One region of the Kineococcus aridisoli genome, then DNA from elsewhere that is predicted to be linked to it. Evidence: riboswitches for the same ligand, from Rfam matches in the RefSeq annotation. Region 1 holds a riboswitch; the other holds the start of a gene.
What was found. Region 1 has a riboswitch for thiamine pyrophosphate ahead of ACRYM2_RS13270 (ECF transporter S component). Riboswitches for the same ligand answer to the same signal wherever they lie in the genome.
Positions count from the first base shown of each region.

Region 1 (3,152 bases):
TTCCTCGGCGGGACCGGCATCATCAGCTCGGCGTGCGCCGCCCTCGCGCTCGAGCGCGGGATCGACCTGACGGTGCTCAACCGCGGCGGCTCGTCCGCGAAGCGGCCGCTGCCGCCGGACGTGCGCACCCTCACCGGCGACGCCCGCGACCCGGTGTCGCTGCGCGAGGCGGTCGGCGACGAGGAGTTCGACGTCGTCGTCGACTTCATCGCCTTCACCCCCGAGCACGTGCGCGCGGACGTGGAGCTGTTCACCGGCCGCACCGGGCAGTACGTGTTCATCTCCAGCGCCTCGGCGTACCAGAAGCCCGTCGGCCACCTGCCGATCACCGAGTCCACGCCGCTGCGCAACCCGTTCTGGCAGTACTCGCGCGACAAGATCGCCTGCGAGGACCTGCTCGTGCGCGCCTACCGCGAGGACGGCTTCCCCGCCGTCGTCGTGCGGCCCAGCCACACCTACGACCGCACCCTGCTGCCCGTGGACGACGGCTGGACCACGATCGACCGGATGCGGCGCGGCGTGCCCGTCGTCGTCCACGGCGACGGCACCTCGCTGTGGGTGCTGACCCACCACACCGACTTCGCCAAGGGGTTCGTGCCGCTGCTGGGCGAGCCGGCCGTCACCGGCGACGTCGTGCACATCACCGGCGACGAGGTCCTCACCTGGGACCGGATCCACCGCACGCTGGCGGCGGCCGCGGGTGCTCCGGAGCCGACGCTGGTGCACGTGCCCAGCGACGTCATCGCCCGCGAGGCGCCCGACCGCGGGCCGGGGCTGCTGGGGGACAAGGCGCACTCGGTCGTCTTCGACAACACCAAGCTCAAGCGCCTGGTGCCCTCCTTCGCGGCGACGACGGGCTTCGCGGCGGGCGCGCGCGAGATCATCGCCCACCACGACGCCACCCCGGACCTGCGGGTCGTCGACCCCGTCGTCGACGCCCGCCAGGACCGGCTGGTGGAGCGGTTCGGCTGAGCCTCAGGCCGTCGCGGCGCCGTCGTCGCCCGGCCCCAGGCCGGGCGGCAGCTCGCCGAAGCTCTTGCGGTAGACGACCGCCGCCTGCCGCTCGACGAGCAGGCGGGTCAGGCCGATGACCGCGCCGGAGGCGAGCGCCCAGAGCACCGCCTCCTTCCAGGCGACGTCCGGGTCCTCGGGGTTGTCCGGCGGCGGCGCACCGGTCGCCGTGACCCAGACCTTCTTCGTGACGCGGCTCGCGACGGCGGTCGCGAGGATGCCCGACGCGGGGCCCACCAACTTCCAGAGGAACGAGCTCATGGAGGCGAACCCTGCCCTACAGCAGGTCCAGGAGCCAGCCCAGGACGGGGGTGAGCGCGGCCGCGGTGCCGCCGAGGACGGCGACGATGACCAGCAGGGTGATCAGGCGCACCCCGCGGGAGGGGCCGCCGTCGGGTCCGCGCATCATCCGGAGCACGGGGGCATCCTCGCAGGTGCCCGGTGCTAACCTCCCCTGCACACGACAGGGGAGCGCCGCGGGGCGCTGAGAGTGCGGGATGCCGCAGACCCTCGAACCTGATCCGGTTCACACCGGCGTAGGGAGTCGGGCCGACCTCGACCCGTGGCGATCGGCGCCGCGGGTCCCCCTCCTGAGCACAGGAGGAACTCCGTGAGCACCACCCTCACCCGCACGTCCAGCCCCCGGCGCTGGCGCACCGTCGACCTCGTCACCGCGGCCGTGCTGGGCGTCGCCTTCGGCGTCGTCTTCTGGGGCTGGGCCGTCGTCTACGCCGCGGTCTCACCCGTCTTCGCCGCCGTCGCCCCGCTGGCCGGCCTGCTGGGCGGCGTGTGGCTGCTGCCGGCCGTCGTCGGCGCGCTCGTCGTCCGCCGCCCCGGCGCCGCGCTGCTGGCGGAGATGGTCGCCGCCAGCGTCGAGGCGCTGCTCGGCAGCCACTGGGGCGCCGGCGTCCTGGTCTCCGGCGCGGTCCAGGGCCTCGGCGTGGAGATCGCCGTCGCCCTCTTCGCGTGGAAGCGCTGGGGCGTGGGCGTGGCCGTCCTCGGCGGGGTCGTCGCCGCCGTCCTGGAGGGCGTCTACGAGCTGTTCGCCTACTTCGCCGGCGCCTGGAGCCTCGGCTTCCAGGTGCTGTACGTGGCCTGCTTCGCGCTGTCCGGCGCCCTCGTGGCCGGTGTCGGCGGCTGGGCGCTGGTGCGGGCGCTGGCCCGCGCGGGCGCCCTGGGGGCCTTCGGCGCGGGCCGCGAGCTGCGCCGGCGCGGCTGAGGCGCGGCGGCGGACGTGGCCGACCTGCGCCTGATCGACCTCACCGTCACCCCCGCCGGCGCCGACCGCCCCGTCGTCGCCTGCGTGGACCTCGACGTCCCCGCCGGCCAGCGCGTCCTGCTCGTCGGCCCCAGCGGTGCCGGCAAGTCGACGGTGCTGCGGGCGCTGGCGGGGCTGCTGGAGGACGACGTCGACGCCCGCGGCGAGGTCCTGCTCGACGGCCGCCCCGCGCGGCCGGGCGAGGTGGGGCTGCTGCTGCAGGACCCGCTGGACACCGTGGTGGCCGCGACCGCCGGCCGGGACACCGCCTTCGGCCCCGAGAACGCGGGCCTGCCCCGCGAGGAGGTCTGGCGGCGGGTCGCCCGCGCCCACGCCGCCGCCCGCTACGCCGCCGGCCGCGACCGGGACGTCGCGACGCTGTCCGGCGGCGAGCGCCAGCGCCTCGCGCTCGCCGGGGTCCTCGCCGCGCAGCCGTCGGTGCTGCTGCTGGACGAGCCGACCTCGATGCTCGACGCGCCCACCGCCGCCCAGGTGCGCGGGGCGGTGCTGGAGGCGGCGGCCGGGCGCACCCTCGTCGTCGTCGACCACGACCTCGCCGGCTGGGCGCCGCACGTGGACCGGGTGCTCGTGCTCGGCCGCGGCGGGCGCCTCGTGGCCGACGGGGCGCCCGGGCGGGTCTTCGCCGGGTCGCGCTCGCTGCTGGCCGACGGCCTGTGGCTGCCCGGGGCGCAGGCGCCGGCACCCGTGGACGTGCCCGCGGGGCTGCTCGCGCCGCAGCTGGCGGTGCCGGAGGCGGCCACCGGCGGTGCGCTGCTCACCGGGCGCGGTCTGGGCCTGCGCCGCCGCCGCCGCAGCCTGCGGCCCGTGCCGCCGGCGACGGTGCTGCGGGAGGTCGACGTGGAGCTCGCGGCGGGCTCGGCGA
Region 1 covers NZ_JBJLSF010000044.1:1,590-4,741, forward strand. The annotation lists gene ACRYM2_RS13255 (NAD-dependent epimerase/dehydratase family protein) at 1-972, shown strand, start outside; gene ACRYM2_RS13260 (DUF4235 domain-containing protein) at 976-1,272, opposite strand; gene ACRYM2_RS13265 (hypothetical protein) at 1,289-1,429, opposite strand; TPP riboswitch at 1,467-1,571, shown strand; gene ACRYM2_RS13270 (ECF transporter S component) at 1,622-2,230, shown strand; gene ACRYM2_RS13275 (ATP-binding cassette domain-containing protein) at 2,246-3,152, shown strand, end outside.

Region 2 (3,152 bases), on a different contig from region 1:
GGTCTCCACCCTGGTGGCCAACGAGCTGCACCGCCGGTTCACCTTCCGCGCCGCGGGCAGCAGCGCCTGGTCCACCGGACACGGCATCGGCGGCGCGGCCGCGGTCGCCGGGCTGGTGCTCAGCACGCTGGCCCTCACCGGCTGGCACCGCCTCGTGCCCGGGGCCAGCGACCTCAGCGGTCTGGTCGTCGTCCACGTCGTGACCGCGCTGGTGGGGGCGAGCAACTTCCTGGTCCTGCGGGTGGCGCTGCGCGCTCCCGCCCGGGCCTGAGCGGCGAGGTGCGGGCGTGGCCCGCACCCGCGGGCGTCAGTGGCGCAGTTCGGCGGTGTCGGGGATCTTCCCGGCGCGCACCGGCACGAACGCGATGACCACGCCCAGCAGGGCGAACAGCGCGTGCAGCGTGCTCGTCGGCCAGTTCAGGTTCAGCGGGGCCCCGCCGTTGTCGGCCTCGAGCGCGCCGTAGGCGAACAGCGCCGCGCCCACGAGGAACAGGCCGATCCCGTACCAGCGTGCCGGGCGCGCACCGGTGCGCGCCAGCAGGCCCAGCGCGCCCAGCACGATGTGCAGGACGTTGCTCAGCGGGTTGACCGCGAAACCGATGACCTGCTGCTCCTGGGTGCCGCCGGTGAAGTCGGAGAACCCGGTGACGAGGAACCCGGCCACCCCCCACACCAGCAGCAACACCCCGGCGATGAGCGACAGGTGCTGGCCGGCCGTGGTGCGGGGCCGCGGCACCGTCTCCGTTCCCGCCATGTTCAGGCTCATGCAGGAGCGGTACCCGTCCGGTGCGGGCGGCAAACCCGGGCGGGCGGACCCGGTGCCGCCCGCCGCTGCTAGGGTCCCCGGCGACACGGGGTGCTCCGCGCGGCGGGGCTGAGATCACACCCGCCGAACCTGACGCAGGTAGTGCTGACGAAGGGATGTCGCGGCCATGGCAGCCGTCGCAGCAGGACACGCACGCCCGGACGAGCTCGTCGCCGCGGTGGCCGAGGCCCGCGCGGCCGTCGCCACCGCCGCACCGCTCGTGCAGTGCCTCACCAACTCGGTCGTCCAGACGATCACCGCCAACGCGCTGCTCGCGGTGGGCGCCTCCCCGGCGATGGTCGACAACGTCCACGAGTCCGGCGACTTCGCCGCGCTCTCCTCGGCGGTGCTCGTCAACGTGGGCACCCTCGACGACGCCCGCGCCGACGCGATGGCGCTGGCCGCGGCCTCCGCGCACGAGCGCTCGCGCCCCTGGGTGCTGGACCCCGTCGCCGTCGGCGGCCTGGCCTTCCGCACCCGCGTCGCCCGCGAGCTGCTGGCGTCCGCGCCGACGGTCGTGCGCGGCAACGCCTCCGAGGTCATGGGCCTGGCGGGGGCCGGTGCCGGCGGCCGCGGGGTGGACTCGACGGCGGGCAGCGCCGAGGCCGTCGACGCGGCCCGCGCGCTGAGCCTGCGCACCGGCGGGGTCGTCGCCGTCTCCGGCGAGGTCGACGTGCTCGTGCACGGCGAGCGCAGCGCGCAGGTGAGCGGCGGCTCGGTGCTGCTGACGCGCACCACGGGCGCCGGCTGCTCCCTGGGCGCCCTCGTCGCCGCCTACGCGGCCGTGGCCGGCGACCCGCTGCTGGCCGCGCTCGCCGCCCACGCCCACGTCGCCGTGGCCGCCGAGCGCGCCGCGGCCCGCAGCGCCGGGCCGGGCAGCTTCGCGATCGCCTGGATCGACGAGCTCGACGCCGTCGACGCCGGCGCCCTGCACGACGCGCTGAGCGGGGGGCAGCGGTGAGCGCCCGCTTCGACCCCACGCTCCACCTCGTCACCGACACCGCCCTGTGCGGGCCCCGCGGCGTCCCCGACGTCGTGCGGGCCGCCGTGGCGGGCGGGGTCAGCGCGGTGCAGGTGCGGGCCAAGGACGTCGGCGACCGCGACCGGCTGGCCCTGGTGCGGGCCGTGCGCGCGGTCCTGGAGGGCACCGGGGTGGCGCTGCTCGTCGACGACGCGCTCGACGTCGCCCTGCTCGCCGGCGCCGACGGCGTCCACCTCGGCCAGTCCGACCTGCCCGCCGAGGAGGTCCGCCGGATCGCGCCGGACCTGCTGATCGGGCTGTCGGTCTCCACGGTCGAGCAGGCGCGCGCGGCCGGCCCGGTGGACTACCTCGGCGTCGGCCCCGTGCACGCCACCGCCACCAAGCCGGACGCCGCCGCCCCGCTGGGCGCCGAGGGCGTGCGGGCCGTCGTCGCCGCCACCGAGCTGCCGTGCGTGGCCATCGGCGGCATCAACCCCGCGACCCTCGACGAGCTGCGCGGCACCGGTCTCGCCGGCTTCTGCGTCGTCTCCGCCGTCTGCGCCGCCGAGGACCCCGAGCGGGCCGCCCGGCAGCTGCGCGCGCAGTGGGCCGGGACGCAGGAGGGGCCGGTGGCCCGGTGAGCGTCCCCGTCGCCCTGACCGTCGCCGGCAGCGACTCCGGCGGGGGAGCGGGCATCCAGGCCGACCTGAAGACCTTCACGGCGCTGGGCGTCTACGGCGCGAGCGCGCTGACCGCCCTGACCGCGCAGAGCACGCGGGGCGTCTTCGGCGTGCACGCCGTGCCCGCCGCCTTCGTGCGCTCCCAGCTGGAGGTCGTCCTCGACGACATCACCGTGCACGCCACCAAGATCGGGATGCTCGCCGGCGCCGAGGTCGCGCGCACCGTGGCCGCCGTCCTGCGCGAGCGCGCCGCCGGGCCGCTGGTGCTCGACCCGGTGATGGTCGCCACCAGCGGCGACCGGCTGCTGGAGGCCGACGCCGTGGACGCCGTGCGCGAGGAGCTGCTCCCGCTGGCCGACCTCGTGACCCCCAACGTCCCCGAGGCCGCCGTCCTGCTGGGCGCTGCACCCGCCGTCGACGTCGACGGGTGCGTCGAGCAGGCCGAGGAGCTGCTGCGGCGCAGCGGCACCGCCGTGCTGCTCAAGGGCGGTCACCTCGGCGGCGCCGAGAGCGTCGACGTCCTGGCCACCGCGGCCGGGACCCGCCTGGTGGCCCGCCCGCGCATCGCCACCGGCTCCGCCCACGGCACCGGCTGCACCCTGTCCTCCGCGCTGGCCGCGCTGGCCGCGCGCGAGCCCACCGCCGGCTGGGACGCGCTCGTCGACCCCGCCCGCGACTACCTCCAGGCCGCGCTGAGCGCCGGCAC
Region 2 covers NZ_JBJLSF010000060.1:16,745-19,896, forward strand. The annotation lists gene ACRYM2_RS15855 (GtrA family protein) at 1-271, shown strand, start outside; gene ACRYM2_RS15860 (DUF4383 domain-containing protein) at 308-766, opposite strand; TPP riboswitch at 843-939, shown strand; gene thiM (hydroxyethylthiazole kinase) at 933-1,766, shown strand; gene thiE (thiamine phosphate synthase) at 1,763-2,407, shown strand; gene thiD (bifunctional hydroxymethylpyrimidine kinase/phosphomethylpyrimidine kinase) at 2,404-3,152, shown strand, end outside.
Region 2: it holds a riboswitch for thiamine pyrophosphate, as region 1 does, so the genes downstream of both, thiM (hydroxyethylthiazole kinase) here and ACRYM2_RS13270 (ECF transporter S component) in region 1, are expected to answer to the same signal.